DNA from 4 places in the Massilia timonae genome. Region 2 is predicted to be linked to each of the others. Evidence: predicted binding sites of a transcription regulator. Region 2 holds the regulator's gene; each other region holds the start of a gene.
What was found. Region 2 encodes sigma-54, which starts transcription at its own class of promoters, with help from an activator protein. Its sites were predicted from a motif close to TGGCANGNAANCTGCTTT; they were not measured.
Positions count from the first base shown of each region.

Region 1 (5,009 bases), 220 kb from region 2:
GGCGTGATCACCCTGAACATTGCCGAAGCCGATCCGGCCGAGCGCGAACGCACGCGCGAGCAGATGCACGAGCGCTATCGCACGCTGCTGGGTCATTTTCGTCATGAAAGCGGCCATTACTATTTCGACCGCCTGGTGGCCGGCAGCCCGTGGATCGACGAGTATCGCGCCCTGTTCGGCGACGAGCGCCAGGATTATGGCGAAAGCCTGAAGCGCCACTACGAAAATGGGCCGCCGGAAGACTGGGCGGAGCGTTTCGTGAGCAGCTACGCCAGCTCGCACCCGTGGGAAGACTGGGCCGAGACCTGGGCCCACTACCTCCACATGATCGATACGCTGGAGACGGCGCACTCCTGCGGCCTGCAGCTCAAGCCGCGCAAGGCCGACGAGCCCGCGCTCGACGGCATCACCCTGCCGACCAGGACCGACGCGTTCGACGATACCCTGAGCGACTGGTTCGCGCTGACGTACGTGCTCAACAGCCTGAATCGCAGCATCGGGATGCCGGACTCCTATCCGTTCACGCTCAGCCCGCCGGTACTGGAAAAGCTGCACTTCGTGCACCGGGTCGTGCGCGCCCAGATCAAGCAGGCGACGGCGCCAGCCAGGCCGGCCGCGACGCCGGCGCCCGCCACGTCGGGCGCCTGAGCCGACGCACCGTCATGATGCCCGCGCCGCCGCTTTCCCCCGAAACGGTGCGGCGCGCGCCATGCCGGTGCGCCCGGCTTACGCGGTCTGGGTCTGGGTTTGCGTCATTCCGCCCAGGGTCTGCGTCTGCGACTGGGTCTGTCCTTCGTCGGGCAAGGCCGGCTCGATCGGGATCAGGAAGTCGCGGCTGATGCCGTTGCCCAACGCGTCGACCGACGCCAGGAAGCGGGTCAGGAAGGCATGCAGGCCTTCTTCGAGGATGGCGCTGATCGGGGACGATTGCAGCATGGCGTACAGTTCCACGGCCAGGCGCTCGGTATCGTGCGACTGGGCGTTGCGCACGTCCTTCAGGTTGGCCACCACGGCGGCCATGCACGCCGCCAGCGAGCGCGGCATTTTCTCTTGCAGTATCAATAGTTCGGCCACCCGCGTCGACGTGATGGCGTCGCGGTAGACCTTGCGGTAGGTCTCGAAGGCGGACACCGAGCGCAACAGCGCCGCAAGCTGGTAGAACTCCGCCTGCGTCCCGGCCTGGACCGCATCATGCGCCCCGAACCTGAACTTGACGTCGAGGATGCGCGCCGTATTGTCGGCCCGTTCCAGGAAGGTGCCGAGGCGGATGAAGTTGAACGCCTCGTCCTGCAGCATGGTGCCCAGCGTGACGCCGCGCGACAGGTGCGAGCGGTACTTGACCCATTCCAGGAACTGGCCGGGATCGTGCTCGAAGGTGCGGTTCTTGAGATGCTTCTGCAGCATCAGCCAGGTCGTGTTCTCGGTTTCCCATACTTCGGTGGTCAGGGCGCCGCGCACGGCGCGCGCATTCTCGCGCGATGCGCGCAGGCAGCTCGTGATCGAGGACAGGTTGTCCGGATCGCGCACCATGAAGTCGATCACGTCCTTCTGCGTGAGCGCCGGGTATTTGGCCTCGAACTGCGCTTCCAGCTCGGACACGCCCAGCATGCTGCGCCAGCCCTGCTGCTCGGCCTGCGCCGACTGCGGCATCAGCGAATACTGAACCCGGACATCGAGCATGCGGGCCGTGTTTTCGGCGCGTTCGGTGTAGCGGGCCATCCAGAACAAGTGGTCTGCGGTGCGGCTCAACATCTTAGTTCTCCAGTATCCAGGTATCCTTGGTGCCGCCGCCCTGCGACGAATTGACCACCAGCGAACCTTCCTGCAACGCCACCCGGGTCAGGCCGCCCGGCACCATCGACACGGTCTTGCCCGACAGGACGAAGGGACGCAGGTCGATGTGGCGCGGCGCGATGCCCGATTCGACATAGGTCGGGCAGGCCGACAGGGCCAGCGTGGGCTGGGCGATATAGCCGTCCGGGTTGGCGATCAAGCGCGCGCGGAAGGCCTCGATCTCGGCGTGGGTCGAGGCCGGGCCGACCAGCATGCCATAGCCGCCGGCGCCATGCACTTCCTTCACCACCAGCTCTGGCAAGCGCGACAGCGTGTACGCCAGGTCTTCCTTTTTGCGGCACTGGTAGGTCGGCACGTTGTTCAGGATCGGCTTTTCGCCCAGGTAGAATTCGATCATGTCCGGCACGTAGGGATAGATCGACTTGTCGTCGGCCACCCCGGTGCCGATGGCGTTGGCCAGGCCGACCCGCCCCGCGCGCACCGCGTCGAGCAGGCCCGGCACGCCCAGCGTGGACTCGGGGCGGAAGGCGCGTGGATCGAGGTAGTCGTCGTCGATGCGGCGATAGATGACGTCGACCTGCTTCGGCCCGCGCGTGGTGCGCATGTAGACGGTGTCGTCGCTGACATACAGGTCTTGCCCCTGCACCAGCGCCACGCCCATCTGCTGGGCCAGGAAGGCGTGTTCGAAATAGGCCGAGTTGTGCATGCCCGGCGTGAGGACGACCACGGTCGGGTCGAGCGGTCCGTCCGGCGCCACGGTGCGCAGGTTGTCGAGCAGCAGGTCGGGATAGTGCTCGACCGGCGCCACGCGGTTGCTCGCGAACAGGGCGGGAAACAGCCGCATCATCATCTTGCGGTTTTCCAGCATGTAGGACACGCCGGAAGGCACCCGCAGATTGTCTTCCAGGACGTAGAACTCGCCCTCGCCCGCGCGCACGATGTCGACGCCGGCGATATGGGCATAGATGTTCGAAGGCACCTTGACGCCCTGCATCGCGGGCCGGTACTGCGCATTGTTCAGGATCTGTTCGGAAGGGATGACGCCCGCCTTCAGGATATCCTGGTCATGGTAGACGTCGTGCAGGAAACGGTTCAGCGCGGTCACCCGCTGCACCAGGCCGGCCTGCAGCCGGGCCCATTCGGCGGCGTCGATCACGCGCGGAATGATGTCGAACGGGATCAAGCGCTCCTTGCCGGCGTTGTCGCCGTAAACGGCGAAGGTGATCCCCACCCGCTGGAAGGTCAGTTCGGCTTCGGCACGTTTTTGCGCGATCAGTTGCGGCGACTGCAAGGCAAGCCACCGCGCAAACGCGTCGTAGTGAGGCCTTGCAATTGCCGCAGAGGAATACATTTCATCGTAAAAGTTCGGCATCGGATCCTCCAGTGGCATAGGTGCAATCAAGAAACGTGCCAGCTCGGCGACGCCGCACGATCGAATTATATTGCGGGTATGAATCATGCTTGTGCACAGTTGAAACAGGTATATATCGATGTGCTGGTATCGTTCGTGACCACCCCTATAAAGGCACTCCCGCATGGCTATCCGTATCGCGCTGCACCACAAGACCAGTTACCGCTACGACCGGCAAGTCGCCCTCTCGCCGCATGAGGTGCGCCTGCGTCCGGCGCCGCATGCGCGCACGCCGATCCTGTCGTACTCGCTGTCGGTGCTGCCGCAGGAGCATTTCATCAACTGGCAGCAAGACCCCTACGGGAATTACATCGGCCGTTTCGTGTTCCCGGAAAAAACGGATACGCTCGAGTTCACGGTCGACCTGGTCGCCGACATGACCGTCATCAATCCCTTCGATTTCTTCATCGAACAATATGCGGAGCATTTTCCCTTTGTCTATCCCGAGCAGTTGCAGGGGGAACTGAGCGCCTACGCGCAGCCCGAGCCGGCCGGCCCGCTGCTGCTGGCATGGGTAGACGCGGCGCGGCGCGAGCTGCTGGCGCAGCCGATGAACACCACCGACTTCCTGGTGGCGATCAACCAGCGCCTGCAGCGCGACATCGCCTATCTGCTGCGCATGGAACCGGGCGTGCAGACGCCCGAAGACACGCTCGAGAAGCGTTCCGGCTCGTGCCGCGACAGCGGCTGGCTGCTGGTGCAGATCCTGCGCACGATGGGACTGGCGGCGCGTTTCGTTTCCGGCTACCTGATCCAGCTGCGCGCCGACCAGGAGGCGCTCGATGGTCCGAGCGGCGCGCTCGAAGACTTCACCGACCTGCACGCCTGGACCGAGGTGTACATCCCCGGCGCCGGCTGGATCGGGCTCGACCCGACCTCGGGCATGCTGGCCGGCGAAGGCCATATTCCGCTCGCCTGCACGGCGCTGCCCTCGTCGGCGGCGCCGGTGACGGGCTTCAGCGACAAGGCCGAGGTCACCTTCATCCACGAGATGACGATCACCCGCATCCATGAAGACCCGCGCGTGACCAAGCCGTATTCGGACGCCGACTGGGAGGCCATCGACCGCCTGGGCCGGCAGGTCGACGCCGACCTGCTGGCCCAGGACGTGCGCCTGACCCAGGGCGGCGAGCCCACCTTCGTCTCGATCGACGACATGGACGCGCCGGAGTGGAATACCCAGGCCCATGGCGAGCGCAAACGCGCGCTGGCCGGCACGCTGGCGCAGCGGCTCAAGAATCATTTCGCGCCCGGCGGCCTGCTGCACTACGGCCAGGGCAAATGGTATCCGGGCGAACCGCTGCCGCGCTGGGCGCTGAACATCTTCTGGCGCGTCGACGGCGAGCCGCTGTGGCGCGACCCCGGCCTGTTTTCTAGCGAACACGTCGACGACGGCTATGACGCCGGAGACGCCCGCCGCTTCGCCGCAGCGCTGGTCGATGCGCTCGGCCTGCCCGCCGGCAGCGCCATCCCCGCCTATGAAGACGTGCTGCTGCAGGCCCAACGCGAGCAGGCGCTGCCGCCCAACCTCGATCCCCTGCGGGCAGACCTGGACGCGCCGGAGGAACGGCGCCGGCTGGCGCGCCTGCTCGAACGCGGCCTGGGCCAGGTGGCCGGCTACGTGCTGCCGCTGCAGGCCGCCGACGGCGCCGGCTGGCGCACCTCGGCCTGGCCGCTGCGGCGCGAACACCTGTACCTGCTCGAGGGCGACTCGCCGATCGGCCTGCGCCTGCCGCTGGCCACGCTGCCATGGGTGCCGCCGCGCGAACGCGATCCCGGTTTCGAGGTCGACCCGTTCGCCCCG
Region 1 covers NZ_JRYB01000001.1:923,493-928,501, forward strand. The annotation lists gene LO55_RS04130 (zinc-binding metallopeptidase family protein) at 1-648, shown strand, start outside; gene LO55_RS04135 (alpha-E domain-containing protein) at 727-1,752, opposite strand; gene LO55_RS04140 (circularly permuted type 2 ATP-grasp protein) at 1,754-3,166, opposite strand; gene LO55_RS04145 (transglutaminase family protein) at 3,330-5,009, shown strand, end outside.
Region 1: LO55_RS04140 (circularly permuted type 2 ATP-grasp protein) is a predicted target of sigma-54. The motif match lies at 3,190-3,207, and genes of this name have one in related genera.

Region 2 (5,009 bases):
GACCGGCACCCGCATCCTGACCGGCAACGTGGTGCTGACCCGCGGCACCCTGGTGCTCAAGTCCGACCGCGCCCTGGTCAAGGAAAGCCCGGAAGGCTATATGAGCGTGACCCTCACCGCTGCCGGCGGCAAGGTCGCCACTTTCCGCCAGAAGCGTGACGGCGGTCCCGACCTGTGGGTCGACGGCCAGGCCGAGCGCATCGAGTACGACGAGCGGTCGGAACTGGTGCGCCTGTATTCCAACGCCGTCGTGCGCGAACTGGAAGGCGCGCGCATGACCAACCAGATCACCGGCCCCTTCATTTCCTACGACAACCGCAAGGAAGTGGCCACGGTGCGCAACGACGAAAGCGGCAAGAGCGTCGCCGGCGGCGGGCGCGGCACCCTGATCCTGGCGCCCAAGCGCGCACCCGCCGGAGGCGTCCAATGACGGCGATTCCGATGGAGCTGGGCGATCGCAGCACCCTGGTCGTCAAGGGCCTGCAGAAAAGCTATGGCAAGCGCCTGGTGGTGCGCGACGTGTCGCTGCAGGTCGAATGCGGTGAAGTGGTCGGCTTGCTGGGCCCGAACGGCGCCGGCAAGACGACGTCGTTCTACATGATCGTCGGCCTGGTGCCGTCGGACGCCGGCTCGATCGACATCAACGGCACCGACATCACCAGCCTGCCGATCCACCGCCGCGCCGTACTGGGCCTGTCCTACCTGCCGCAAGAGGCTTCGGTGTTCCGCAAGCTGACGGTGGAAGAGAACATCCGCGCCGTGCTCGAGCTGCAGAAGGACAACGGCAAGCCGCTGTCGAAAGACCAGATCAACGAGCGCCTCGACACCCTGCTGGCCGACCTGCAGATCGAGAAGCTGCGCGAGAATCCGGCGCTGTCGCTGTCGGGCGGCGAGCGTCGCCGCGTGGAAATCGCGCGCGCGCTGGCGACCAATCCGCGCTTCGTGCTGCTCGACGAACCGTTCGCCGGCGTCGACCCGATCGCCGTGATCGAGATCCAGCGCATCGTGCGCTTCCTGAAGGAGCGCCGGATCGGTGTTTTGATCACCGACCACAACGTGCGCGAGACGCTCGGCATCTGCGACCGCGCCTACATCATCAACCAGGGCGCGGTGCTTGCCTCCGGCCGTCCTGACGACATCATCGCCGACGAGTCGGTGCGCCGCGTGTACCTGGGTGAACACTTCCGCATGTGAGCGACGCCTAGATGAAACAGTCCCTGCAACTTCGCACTTCGCAGCACCTCGCGCTTACGCCGCAACTGCAGCAGTCGATCCGGTTGCTGCAACTGTCGACGCTAGAGCTGCACCAGGAGATCGAGCAGATACTGGGCGATAACCCCTTGCTCGAGCGGCTCGACGATCCGCTCGACCGATCGGTGCGCCTGCTGGCCGATGGCGCCATCAACAATGCGCCCGCCAATGGCGAAGCGCCGCCGGCGCCCGGCCAGCAGGCCGAGGGCGAGGGTGCGCCGGCGCAGGAGGGCGAGGGGTTCGAGGGCGGCGCCGACAACGATCGCGTCGATGCCGACTGGAGCGACGGCGGCGCGCCATCGTCCGGCGGCGGCGAGGACGAGGACGGCCGCCCGCAACTGGAAGCCTGCGCCATCACGCTGCGCGAACACCTGATGGAACAGGTGCGCGAAGCCATCCTGTCGGCGCGCGACCGTGCGCTGGCCGAGCTGGTGATCGATGCGCTGGACGACAACGGCTACCTGGAAGAGCCGCTCGACGAGATTCACGCCAGGCTGCCCCAAGAACTCGAGATCGAGATCGACGAATTACGCTGCGCGCTGGCGCTGGTGCAGAGCATGGACCCGGTGGGCGTCGGCGCGCGCAGCGCGGCCGAGTGCCTGGCGCTGCAGATCCGGCGCATGCCGGGCGTGCCGCTGGTGACGCGGCGCATGGCCCTGACCATCGTCGAGGGTTACCTGAGCTGGTTCGCCCAGCGCGAGTACAGCAAGCTGAAAAAAGCGCTCGACTGCGACGACGAAGACTTGCGCGAGGTGCAGGCCGTGGTGCGCCAATGCAATCCGCATCCGGGCGCGGCGTTCGCTTCGAACGTGTCGGACTACGTGGTGCCGGACGTGATCGTGCGCCGTTCCAAGAGCGGCTGGGCGGTCACCCTGAACCCGGACGTGATGCCGCGCCTGCGCGTGAACAGCCTGTACGCGAGCCTCCTCAAGCAGGGCAAGAGCGAAGCGCAGATGGGCGCGCAGCTGCAGGAAGCGAAGTGGCTCATCAAGAATATGCGCCAGCGATTCGACACCATCCTGCGCGTGGCGGAGGCGATCGTCGAGCGCCAGCGCAACTTTTTCTCCCATGGCGCGGTTGCCATGCGGCCCCTTGTTTTACGTGAGATAGCTGATACACTAGGCCTACACGAGAGCACAATTTCTCGTGTCACAACGCAGAAATACATGCTGACCCCGCACGGCATGTTTGAGTTGAAGTATTTCTTCGGCAGCCACGTTGCCACCGAGGCGGGAGGCGAAGCATCCTCGACGGCAATCCGTGCGCTCATCGCACAATTGACAGGAGCAGAAGACCCTAGGAACCCATTGTCCGACAGCAAGATCGCGGAGATGCTCGGGGAACAAGGCATGGTCATCGCGCGCCGGACGGTTGCAAAATACCGTGAAGCCCTCAAGATACCCCCTGTAAGCCTCCGCAAGTCCTTGTAACTGCGCCGTCCACACCCGTCGTGCCTTGTCGCGTTGGTGTGGTCCACACGGTGCAACCTTTTCAAAGGAGTGTGTATGAACCTCACAATCAGTGGCCATCATCTCGAAGTAACCCCCGCCATCCGTGAATACGTTCAGAATAAGCTCGAGCGCATCATTCGCCATTTCGACCAGGTGATCGACACCCACGTCTTCCTGGCCGTCGACAACCTCACTGAAAAAGAAAAAAGGCAGAAAGCAGAGATCAACGTCCAGGTGTCGGGCAAGACCCTGCACGTGGCAAGCGTCGCGCAAGACCTGTACGCCGCGATCGACACGCTGATGGATAAGCTGGACAGACAGATCCTGAAACACAAGCAAATGCTGAAGGACCATAGCCGTACCTCGATCAAACGCCTGCCGGAAAACGGCGGCGAAGACGCTGCTGTCGCCTGATCAGGCGCAGGGCTCACACTAGCTAAGGGCGTCTGAGGGGACGCCCTTTTTGCATCCAGCTCCCCGATATGACGCGTTTCGTGTGTTCGGTAAAATGCATGTCTCTCCATTACGGATTACGCCATGACCGACCACGTCCTGACCCGCGTCGCCAACCGCACCGGCATCATCACCCTGGACCGCCCGAAGGCGCTCAATTCGCTGTCGCTCGAGATGGTGCGCGCGCTCACCACTGTGCTGCACGCCTGGCGGCATGACGGGCAGGTCGACGCGGTCGTACTGACCAGCAGCAGCGAGAAGGCCTTGTGCGCGGGCGGCGACATCCGCTTCTTCCATGAGGTCGGCCATGCGACGCCGATGGGCGGCAGCGCGCTGCTCGAGGATTTCTTCACCGAAGAATACGCGCTCAACCACCTGATCCATTTCTACCCAAAGCCCTACATCGCCATCATGGATGGCGTCGTGATGGGCGGCGGCATGGGCATCGCCCAGGGCGGCCCGGATTGCGGCCTGCGCATCGTGACCGAGCGCACGAAGATGGCCATGCCCGAGGTGAACATCGGCCTGTTTCCGGACGTCGGCGGCAGCCACTTCCTGTCGCATGCGCCGGGACAGCTCGGCAACTACCTGGGCCTGACCGGGCTGACGATCGGCGCCGCCGACGCGCTCCATATCGGCCTGGCCGATGTCTTCGTGCCGGGCGCCGAGCTGCCGGCCCTGCATGCCCTGATCGCGTCCACGCCCGGCGCTGACCTGCCGGCGGCGATCCGCGCTTTCGCGGCGCCGTTCGCGCCGCAGGCGGGCAACGGCGAACTGCAGGCCCAGCGCCAGCTGATCGATGCGCATTTCGGCGCCGCGTCGGTCGCCGCGATCATGGCTTCGCTCGAAGGCGACGAGACGCCGTTCGCGCAGCGCGCCCTGGCGGCGATGCGCCAGCGCTCGCCCCTATTGATGTGCGTGACCCACGAACTGCTGGCGCGCGGCGCGCAGCTGTCCGTGGCCGACTGCCTGCGCATGGAACGTTCGCTGGTGCGTCACAACTTCGCGCATGGCGAAGTGCTGGAAGGCGTGCGCGCGCTCGTCATCGACAAGGACAATGCGCCGCGCTGGAATCCGCCTTCGCTCGATCAGGTGACGCCCGACATGGTGGCGCGCTTCTTCGACCCGGTGTGGCCGGAGCATGCGCATCCGCTCAGGCATCTCGCATAATCCGCTGCGTGCATATCCATTTTTGCGTGACACCATATCGGTGAGGTGTGAACATCGGGTCTTCATGACCTGAAAGGAAACCCGATGCGCCTGCGTGCCTTGCTGATCTCGATGACCTTGTCCTGCGCCGCCGCCGCGCAGGATTACCAGCCGGCCTTCGATCCGAGCCGGCTCAAGGGCCCCGCGACGGGGCCGGTCAACGAGATCATGGTGCTCGGCTCGCCCCACCTGGCGCACCTGCCCAAGACCTTCCAGACGTCGAGCCTGGCCCCGCTGAACGACCGGCTCGCCGCCTGGAAGCCGCAGGCGATCGCGGTCGAGGACCGCTCCGGGCCGCAGTGCGATTTCATGCGCCGCTACGCGGCGCGCTACCAGGAGGCGGTCGACGGCTATTGCTGGGATACCGCGCCGGCCAGGGCGGCGACCGGGCTCGACGTGCCGCAGGCCACCGCCGAGGCCGAACGGCTGCTGGCCGCCTGGCCCGCGGCGCCGTCGGCGGCCCAGCGACGGCGCCTGGCGGCCGTGTTCCTGGCCGGCGGCGAGGAGGCGTCGGCCGTGGTCCAGTGGCTCCGCCTGCCGAACGCCGAGCGCCGCGCCGGCGACGGCCTGGATGAGGTCCTGGTCGCACGGCTGCAAAAGCTCGCGGTTCATCCCAACGAAAGCGTGGCGATCGCGGCGCAGCTG
Region 2 covers NZ_JRYB01000001.1:1,138,880-1,143,888, reverse strand. The annotation lists gene lptA (lipopolysaccharide transport periplasmic protein LptA) at 1-430, shown strand, start outside; gene lptB (LPS export ABC transporter ATP-binding protein) at 442-1,194, shown strand; gene LO55_RS05035 (RNA polymerase factor sigma-54) at 1,206-2,681, shown strand; gene hpf (ribosome hibernation-promoting factor, HPF/YfiA family) at 2,757-3,116, shown strand; gene LO55_RS05025 (enoyl-CoA hydratase/isomerase family protein) at 3,240-4,325, shown strand; gene LO55_RS05020 (DUF5694 domain-containing protein) at 4,410-5,009, shown strand, end outside.

Region 3 (5,009 bases), 3.1 Mb from region 2:
AAGATGAATCCGCAATCGAAACAGCCTTCATGATTGGCCAAGAACAGAATAAGTGGGTGACGTGTGGCCGCGCCTGTATTTGACTGGTTAAATCGCTGCTCGGATCGATAACGGACGCACAAGGACGTCTTTTAAGAAATATCGCGGCCCTCTTTCTGGACGGACCTGTACCGCGGCGCGAGCGCTTTTTTCCCGAGTACCTTTGTTTGCTTGTGGCAACGCATCTGTCGACCCGCCATAGATCGGTAAGAGGAGGGGGGCGCGTCTCGATGATCGCGCGACCCTGACAGGTATTTTTGCGTGTTTTGAAGATTGGGATACCGTGGGAATATTTGCCGCGCTGCCCAGGTTGCGGCAGTGGGCTGACGCGTCGGCCCCGGTCCCACGAATGCATGCAAGCTCAGTGTGACAGCGCGTCCAGGAGGCCGACCTGTGACGGCTGCGCGCGCGCCATCAGATCATCTGGGATCGCGCTTGCGTCGACGCTGCCAGCGTGCCCGTTTCCGCGCTGGCGAGCATAGGGGCGGAAATGCCAGCGATGGTGGCAAACTCGGCTACCGCATGCAATCGCTTCAGCGCTAAAGTTGTATCACTAGTCAAGCCCGTGAGCCTCGTAAATATCGGACAAGCTGTTGGCGACCCAGGAGTTACCGGGGCTATCTACTTTGCCTACCGCTGAGCATGGCTCTCGCCATGGCGCTTCTGTGCCCAGCAAGAGCCCGCGGGGTGGCAATCCTCGCGATGACGCAGTGATTAGAGCAGAAAATTGGGCTTTAGCTCGCCATCGAGCGCAACCGTTCCAATGGTTTCGTCCTTGAGCCCCACGCCGGTCAGCTCCCGCCGGCGCGCTTCGGACAGCAGGTAATGGAGCCGCGCCGCGGCCTCGTCATAGGGTTGCCCCGCCGGCCGTACGTTCGAGATGCAGTTGCGCCGTTCGTCAGTCAGGCCGACGGCCGGCGCCCACGTGATGTACAGGCCCATGCTGTCGGGCGAACTCAAGCCTGGACGCTCGCCGATCAGGACGACAACGATCTTGGCGCCGAGCAGTTCTCCCACCTCGTCACCGACCGCCACGCGGCCCTGTAGAACAACGGATGGCGGTGCGACTGCCCAGCGCTGTGCGAGCAGTCGCGTGCGCAGCAGCTGCAAGAATGGCGCGGCGTTCTGTGCGACTGCCAGCGCGGAAAGGCCGTCCGTGACGACGAACGCGACGTCGTAGGGACGCGCTTCGACAGAGGGAGCCCGCGAGGCCGCCAGCGCAGCGCACGCGTCCGGGGCCAGCCGCCGCCCGAGGTCGGGCCGTTGCAGGTACACGTTGCGGTTGGCAGCGGCGCTGTGCAGTACCTTGCACGGGCCCGCTTCCGGCCATGCGCTCTCGATCGCCTGACTCAGCGTATCGGTGTCGAGCGCCAGGTGCACGGCGTCGCGCGCGCGCGCGTGCGCCAGCTGGAAATCGAGCTGGGCGGACGTGGGTTGGCTGACGCCGGTGTGACCGAGCGCAATGCGCGCGGCCGTGAACTGGCGCAGTGCCTGCCAGGGGTTGGGGATGACGGTCTCCGACATCGTGTTCACCTCAGGTAATCCGCGACAGCGCGTGCTGGAACGGCGCCGGCAAGCCGCGCCCCAGCGCGACTTCGCCGTCGCCAGCAAAGATGCCCATGTCGCGCAGCCATGCGTGGAATTCCGGCGCCGGCGCAAGACCGAGCGCCCGCCGCGCGTACAACGCATCATGGAACGAGGTCGTCTGGTAGTTCAGCATGATGTCGTCCGAGCCGGGAATGCCCATCACGAACGTGCAGCCAGCCACACCGAGCATCGTCAGCAGCACGTCCATGTCGTCCTGGTCCGCCTCGGCATGGTTCGTGTAGCACACGTCGCAGCCCATGGGCAGGCCCAGCAGTTTGGCGCAGAAGTGGTCTTCCAGTCCTGCGCGGATGATCTGCTTGCCATCATAAAGGTATTCCGGTCCCATGAACCCGACCACGGTGTTCACCAGCAGCGGCTTGAACTTGCGCGCCACGGCATAGGCGCGCGCCTCGCAGGTCTGCTGGTCGAGGCCGTGGTTGGCGTTGGCCGACAGCGCGCTTCCCTGGCCGGTCTCGAAGTACATCACGTTGTCGCCGACCGTGCCCCGTCCCAGTGACAGGGCGGCCGCCTGCGCTTCGGCCAGCAGCTTGAGGTCGATGCCGAAACTGGCGTTCGCGGCCTGGGTGCCGGCGATCGACTGGAAGACCAGGTCTACCGGCGCGCCCCGTTCGATGGCCGCGATCGTGTTGGTCACGTGGGTCAGCACGCACGACTGTGTCGGAACCTGGTAACGGGCGATGATCTCATCGAGCATCTCGACGATGCGGATCACCTGCTGCACGTTGTCCGTGGCCGGGTTGATGCCGATGACGGCATCGCCATTGCCGTATAGCAGACCGTCGAGCAGGCTGGCTGCAATGCCGAACGCGTCATCGGTCGGATGGTTCGGCTGCAGGCGCGTCGACAGCGTTCCCGGCAGACCGATCGTGTTGCGAAACCGCGTGACCGACCGGCATTTGCGCGCGACCAGCACCAGGTCCTGGATCCGCATGATCTTCGACACGGCGGCCGCCATCTCCGGCGTGACTCCCGGGGCGATCTGGCCCAGGGTTGCCGTGTCGGCGTCATCGCCCAGCAGCCAGTTGCGAAAGTCGCCGACGGTCAGGTGGCGGATGCGCTGGAAAGCGCCGGCATCGTGCTCGTCGAGGATCAGGCGAGTCACTTCGTCCGTCTCGTAGGGCACGACGGCCTCGTTCAGGAAGGTCGTGAGGGGCAGCGAGGCCAGGGCCATCTGCGCGGCCACGCGTTCTTCGGCACTGCCGGCCGCGACGCCAGCCAGTTGGTCTCCCGAGCGTGCCGGACTTGCCCTGGCCAGGAGTTCGCGCAGGTCGGCAAAGGTATATGTCCGTTTGCCTACGGTATGAGTAATTTGACTCATGGCTGGTTCCGATCAGTTGCAGATGATGGACATGAGGGCTGTGTAACCTGGTCTATACCAATGACGATCCTGCCACATATTCATGATGAATGCGCGCATGATCAAGCAGCTTCGATGTAAATCGCCCCAAGTTTTGTGGAGGCTCCATTTTGAAAAAATGAAGCGATGAGGAGCGGCTGCACACCGGAGACATTTCGCCGCTGGGTATGCCAGCAAGAGCGTGATACCGACCAGCGCCCAGGTCCGACCAAGGTGTGGAGCGCGAGCTGGCCGATACGCGGCACCAGCTGGCAATTCAATGATGCCGATTCCCAGAAATCCAGCGCCAACTGCTAGAAATCAATTTGCATAGTCTAAGGACTAATAGACTTGCTGATACGTGTTTCGAAGGCGTGTGGATTCCGGAGGAGGCAGCATGGGCATCAACAGAGGCACGCCCTACATGCGACGCGCTAGTCCCGTGGCGTTCAGGCGTCCGGGCCGCGAGCATGGCGCGATAGGAATCATGGGCGTTGCAGCGATCATCATCATATGCGGGTTCTGCAGCCTGGCACTGGACCTTTCCCGCGTATACAACCGGAAGATGGAACTCCAGAGCGCCGCCGACGCCGCTGCGGTGAGCGCCGCGATCGAGCTGGACGGCACCAGGGCTGGCCTGACCAAGGCGGCACAGAAGGCAGCCGCGCTGTTTGCGATACCCGTCATGTACGGCGGCCCCAGTTATGGCTACCTGGCGGAAGCGATGGACTGGTCCGACGACGCCATCAGATTCGGCGCTTCACCTGATGGTCCATGGCTCACGAGTGGCGAGGCAGCGGCGAGAAGCGCACCCAACGGCCTTCTGTACGTCCGCATCGATACCGCGGGACTGGATCCGGATTACGGGCAAGTGGAGACCCTGTTTCTGCCAGTTGTCGCGTCCGGCGATACCGTGACCTCGACAAGTGCACATGCCGTGGCTGGCCCGACTGCGATTGGCGTCATGCCATTCGGGATATGTGCAATGCACGATGATGAGAAGCGTAACCGGAATGGCGAGCTGGAAGAATACGGTTTTCGGCGCGGTGTCGGCTATGACCTCATGCAACTGAACCCCGAATCGGCGGGTGCAGGGCAGACCTTCCTGATCCATCCGTTCGTCGGCCCCGGCGCCGCGTCGGCGGCGGCGGCCGACTTCAATACGGTCGCGCCGTCCGTCTGCACCGGGATGATGGGGATGGCGCGCATATCGGGAGGAAAGGTCTCGGTTCAGTCGCCATTCGCCCTCAGCGATTACTACCAACAATTCAATTCGCGCTTCGATGAATATACCGCGCCATGCACCCCCAGCACCGCGCCGCCCGACAGGAACATCAAACCTTACAAGTTCAATGATGGCAGCGTGCCGTGGATGACGACCACACCACAGGCCCAGGCGTCGGTACTGTATGAGGACCACGACAATCACAAGCGCTGGACCGTGGCGGGGCCCTATCCATCGCCGGCCGGGACGAGCGGCGCGCAGTATGGCCCGCTCTGGTCTTACGCCAGGGCAGTCCGGTTCGCCGATCCCATGCCGTCAGGAGGCTACGCCGCCTTCCCCACATCGAGCTGGAAAGACCTGTACACCCCGGGCGAGCCAACCGCCAAGTCCAGTTATCCGTCCTCGCCCCCTTATACGACCGGCGGCGCGACGTATGGTCTGGCTCCCGTCAACGCTGGCGTGCGCGACCGGCGGGTGCTGAATATTCCCTTGCTCTCGTGTCCCGTATCGGGGGGGCGTGCGACGGTGAAGGGAATCGGCAGATTCTTCATGACCGTGAAGGCCGACGATACCCATCTGTACGCCGAGTTCGCCGGCCTGGCGGATGAACAGACTTTACGTACGCGAGTGAGGCTTTATCCATGAAAGCACGATTCAACCGAGGCGCACGGCGTGCGCAGACCGGCAGCGTCGCTGTCGAGGCGGCGATCATCCTTCCAGTGTTGATCCTGTTCCTGGCGGTTCCCCTTTTTATGGCAAGAATATTCTGGTACTACAGTGTGGCGGAAAAGGCGGCCCACG
Region 3 covers NZ_JRYB01000001.1:4,208,361-4,213,369, forward strand. The annotation lists gene eutC (ethanolamine ammonia-lyase subunit EutC) at 754-1,563, opposite strand; gene LO55_RS17975 (ethanolamine ammonia-lyase subunit EutB) at 1,574-2,965, opposite strand; gene LO55_RS17980 (pilus assembly protein TadG-related protein) at 3,381-4,853, shown strand; gene LO55_RS17985 (TadE family protein) at 4,850-5,009, shown strand, end outside.
Region 3: LO55_RS17975 (ethanolamine ammonia-lyase subunit EutB) is a predicted target of sigma-54. The motif match lies at 3,068-3,085, and genes of this name have one in related genera.

Region 4 (5,009 bases), 1.1 Mb from region 2:
GGCACCACCTCGCTCGACCGCACCAATTACTACGAGGTGTTCCAGGCCTCCCAGGAAAACCTGGACTGGGCCTTGCAGATGGAGGCCGACCGCATGGTCAATTCCTTCGTTTCAAGCAAGGATCTCGCGTCCGAGATGACCGTGGTGCGCAACGAGTACGAAGCCGGCGAGAACGAGCCCGGCAACGTGCTGTTCAAGCGCATGCAGAGCGTCGCCTATGACTGGCACAGCTATGGCCGCTCGACCATCGGCAACCGCAGCGATATCGAGAACGTGCGCATCGAGAACCTGCAGAATTTCTATCGCACCTATTACCAGCCCGACAATGCGGTGCTGCTGGTGGCCGGCCAGTTCGACCAGCGCGCAACTTTAGCGAAGATCAACCGCCTGTTCGGCGCGATCCCGAAACCGAAGCGCAGCCTGCCGGCCTTCTGGACGGTCGAGCCGACCCAGGACGGCGAGCGCAGCTTCGCCGTGCGGCGCCAGGGCGATATGCAGTTCGTGGCCGTCGGCTACAAGATTCCGTCCGACCTGCATCCCGAAGCCGAGGCGCTCGGCTTCGCCTCCGAGATAATGGGCGACGCGCCGAACGGGCGCCTGCACAAGCTGCTGGTCGAGACCGGCAAGGCCAGCCAGGTGTTCAGCTTCGGCCAGACCGGCTACGCGCCGGGCCTGCAATTCTTCGGCGCCGTGGTCAAGCTGGGCGAGCCGATCCAACCGGTGCGCGAGGCGCTGGTCCAGGCGGTCGAGGAACTCGCCAGCAAGCCGCCCACCGCCGAGGAGCTGGAACGGGTGCGCCGCTCCTGGCTGAACACGATCGAACGCAGCCTGAACAATCCACAGGCGGTGGGCGTGGCCCTGTCCGAACCGATCGCCCTGGGCGACTGGCGCATGTATTTCGTGGGCCGCGAGCGCGTGCAGAAGATGACGGCCGAACAGGTCGCCGCCAGCGCCGGGCGCTATTACCTGCGCAGCAACCGCACGGTCGGCACCTTCATCCCCGAAGAAGCGTCGAAGCGCGCCGAACTGCCGCCGGCGCCCACGGTGCTTGATGCCATGAAGGACTTCAAGCCGGCCGTCTCGACCCTGGTGGCGGAGAATTTCGATCCGAGCCAGCAAAACATCATGAAGCGCACCACCTTGACGACCGCCGGCGGCGTCAAGCTGGCCCTGCTGCCGAAAAAGAACCGCGGCGAGACCGTGACGGTCGACCTGCGCCAGCACTTCGGCGACGAGAAAAGCCTGTTCGGCAAGGGCACGACCCAGGCCCTGACGAACCTGATGCTGACGCGCGGCACCACCCGCTACACGCGCGCCGAACTGGCCGACGCCTTCGACAAGCTCAAGATCGCCGGCGGTCCAACCCATTTCCAGACCACACGCGAACACCTGCCTGAAGCGCTCAAGCTCATGGCCCACGTGCTCAAGGAGCCGGCTTTCCCTGAATCCGAATTCGAGCAATTGCGCCAGCAACTCGTGGTCGGCATCGAAGCGGGCCGCAACGAGCCCCAAAGCGCCGCCGTGCGCGCGCTCAGCCAGCATTTCAACCGCTATCCGCGCGGCGACATCCGTTACTCGCCGAGCCTGGAAGAACAGCTCGACGACGCCAGGGCGGCGCGACTCGAGGACGTCAAGGCCTTCCACGCGCAGTTCTATGGCGCCAATCCGGCCGAGATGGCCATCGTGGGCGACTTCGATCCGAAGGAGATCACGCCGCTGGTCAATACCCTGTTCGGCGCCTGGCGCGCACCGCAACCGCACGCGCCGGTGCTGGTCGCGCATGCCGAGGTGGCCCCGGTGGCGCGCACCCTGAACACCCCGGACAAGGAAAACGGCTTTTATATCGCACGCCTGAACCTGGACCTGAACATCGACGATGCGGACTATCCGGCCTTGACCTTGGCCAACTACATCTTCGGCGACGGCGGCCTCAAGTCGCGCCTGATGGACCGCATCCGCCAGCGCGATGGCCTGTCGTATGGCGGCGGCTCGGACGTGTCGCCGGGCACCCTGGACCGCGCCGGCAGCTTCACGATCAACGCGATCGCGGCGCCGCAGAACCTGGCCAGGCTCGACGCCGCCGTGCGCGCGGAACTGGCGCGCGCGCTCAAGGATGGCTTCACTGCCGAGGAGCTGCTAGGGGCCAAGTCGGGCCTGATGCAGCAGCGCCTGCAATCGCGCTCGAACGATGGGGCGCTGGCATCCGGCTGGACCTCGTTCCTGTATCGCGGCAAGACCTTCGAGGCATCGGCCGAGCTCGAACGCAAGATGCAGGCGGTGACTTTGCCTCAGCTGAATGCGGCATTCCGCAAGGCGATTGATCCGGGTAAGCTATCGGTATTCATGGCGGGCGACCAGGCCAAGGCGGGCGGCGTGGCGACACCGTCAGTTACTATGCCGTAACTACAACAGTTTCCTGACAAAAACTCTCTGGATTGTGACAATGCACGAAGCCATGCGTTAAAATGTTTCTTTTCAGAAGCAAAAGTTTCATCCAGGGAGCATCATGAAGGCCATCAGCAAGCAGCAGCCGGCGAGCGGTTTCTCGTTCACGGGCAAGGTCGTTTTGGTCACCGGGGCCGCCAGTGGCATCGGTCGCGCCATCGCCCTGGCGTTCGGCCGCGCCGGCGCCTGTGTCGTGGTGGCCGACGTTTCGATCGACGGTGGACACGCCACCGCGGCGATGATCGTCGAAAACGGCGGCAAGGCGCTGTTCGTGCAAAGCAACGTCACCCGCGCCGGCGACGTCGAAGCCCTGGTCGACAAGACCATCAATTACTACGGCCGTCTCGACTTTGCGATCAACAATGCCGCGGTCGAGGAAGAGCGCCAGCCGCTGGCCGAGGCCGACGACGAGCAGTTCGACCGCATCATGAACGTCAACGTCAAGGGCGTCTGGCTGTGCATGAAATACCAGTTGCGCCAGATGCTCAAGCAGGGACACGGCGCGATCGTCAACATGGCCGGCATCGCCGGCCTGGTCGGCAGCCCGAACCATGCGATCTATGGCGCCAGCAAGCACGCGGTGGTCGGCCTGACCAGGAGCGCCGCCGCCGAATATGCGCGCGAGGGTATCCGCGTCAATGTGCTGTGCCCGGCCGCGGTCAAGACGCCGATGCTGGCGCGCGCCTTCGAGCGCGATCCGGCGATCGAGAAGAAGCTCAAGGCGGCGCATCCGATGGGGCGTTTCGCCGAGGCGGGCGAGGTGGCGCAGGCCGCCCTGTGGCTGTGCTCGGACATGGCGTCGTATGTCAACGGACATGAGATGGTCGTCGATGGCGGATTCACCGCGGTCTGAGCCGACGCACGGGCGCAGGCCACATGATGATGTCGGGAAATTTTACACAGGCGGTTTGTTTAGATCGGTTAAAAACGGTAAGTCATTGATTGAAATCAAGGATTTCATCAAGGCACGAATTATGCTTAATAGATGGTCGATGCTGTATGTACGCAGTGCCCACCCAACTAGTGAGACTAATTTGAAAAAGACCTTCGCCGCACTGGCACTTGCCGCCGTCCTGCTTCCCGTCGCAGGCGCCCAAGCCGCCGTGATCAGCTTCAACAACAGTATCGGGATCACCGAAACCGATTGGTCCGAGTCACTGCGTTTCAGCAAGTTCAACACGCAGCTCGGCACGCTCAATTCGATCAAGTTCGACCTGAGCGGCCTGGTCAGCGGCGCCGGTTTCGCCGAGAACCGGGGCAGCAGCGCGGCGAAAGTCACCCTGACACTGGGCTCGACCATCGAGCTGACCCGCCCGGACGGCAGCACGCTGGTCGTGGCCAATCCCGTGTTCGACCAGCTCTACAGCCTCGGCCGCTATGACCGGCTCCTCGATTTCGCTGGCACCTCCGGCGTCCACACTGGTACGGTCGAGGCAAGCAGCGCCGAATCGTTCCTGAGTAGCAGCGCCAGCGATCTCGCCCTGTTCTCGGGGAAAGGTTTCATCGAACTCGGCCTGAGCGCGCTGGGAACCTCGTTTGCGAAAGGTCCCGGCAACGTGACCACCGGCTTCGACACCTTCGCATCCGGCGCTGTACAGGTCACCTATGACTATACGCCGTTTGCCGAAGTCCCGGAGCCGGCCAGCCTGGCGACGATTCTTGCCGGCCTGAGCCTGATGGGCGCCGTGCGTCGCCGCGCGCGCAACAAGGCCTGATACCGAACGCCGCCGGCCGGAACCGCCATGCCGACCACCGTCGGCATGGCGGTTTTTCATTGGGCGGCGCTCAGTTGTGGATGTATTTGGCGAACACGTCGCTGAAGTCGCGCTTGGTGTGCGTCTCGAGCATGGCCGTGTTCAGCGCCTCCAGCAACTCGCCATACTGGCTGACCAGGCCGCCGGCACCCGGCGCGATGTTCAGCTTGTGCACCGAAGCCGTGGCGTCCAGCGTGCGCAGCGCATTGTCGCGGCACACGGCGTCGCGCCGTTGCTGCTTGCCGATGGTGATCAAGGCTTTATAGATGTCCTTCAGCTGTTCGATATATGTCTTCTTGACGTCGATCGAAAACTTCGTGGTGTCCAGGTTGAACTTGAGCTCGATGTCCATGTCCAGCGTGCCGGCGGTTTCGATGCTGACGTCGGTGATGAGGTTCGACGCATACTCGTAGCGCTTGATCGCGCGCTTCGACGACACGGCCGAGTCGCCGTCGACATGGATCAGCGCCAGGTTCGTGAAGCAATACTCGTCCTTCTTGCTCTTGATAAGGAAGAAGATCTGCTCACCGTCCTCGGTGAACAGGTAGTCGTCGGCGTCGACCTTGCTGTAGTCTTCTGGTCCCACGATGACACCGATATCGCTCAGCCCCAGTGCTTCCGCCGCCATTCTCTTGAACATGATCGTCCTCGCGTGGTGAAAACGACCAGATTACCACTAGTTCATTAGGCTGCGGTCAGCTCGGCAACAAAGTCATACGTATCTCCGCGAAAATACGAGCGGCAGAACTCCACCGCGCGCCCGTCGCGCAGGAACCCCAGGCGCTCCACGCACAGGCCGGCGTCGCCCTC
Region 4 covers NZ_JRYB01000001.1:87,807-92,815, reverse strand. The annotation lists gene LO55_RS00440 (M16 family metallopeptidase) at 1-2,403, shown strand, start outside; gene LO55_RS00435 (SDR family oxidoreductase) at 2,507-3,298, shown strand; gene LO55_RS00430 (PEP-CTERM sorting domain-containing protein) at 3,480-4,160, shown strand; gene LO55_RS00425 (PH domain-containing protein) at 4,231-4,839, opposite strand; gene LO55_RS00420 (GntR family transcriptional regulator) at 4,884-5,009, opposite strand, start outside.
Region 4: LO55_RS00430 (PEP-CTERM sorting domain-containing protein) is a predicted target of sigma-54. The motif match lies at 3,409-3,426, and genes of this name have one in related genera.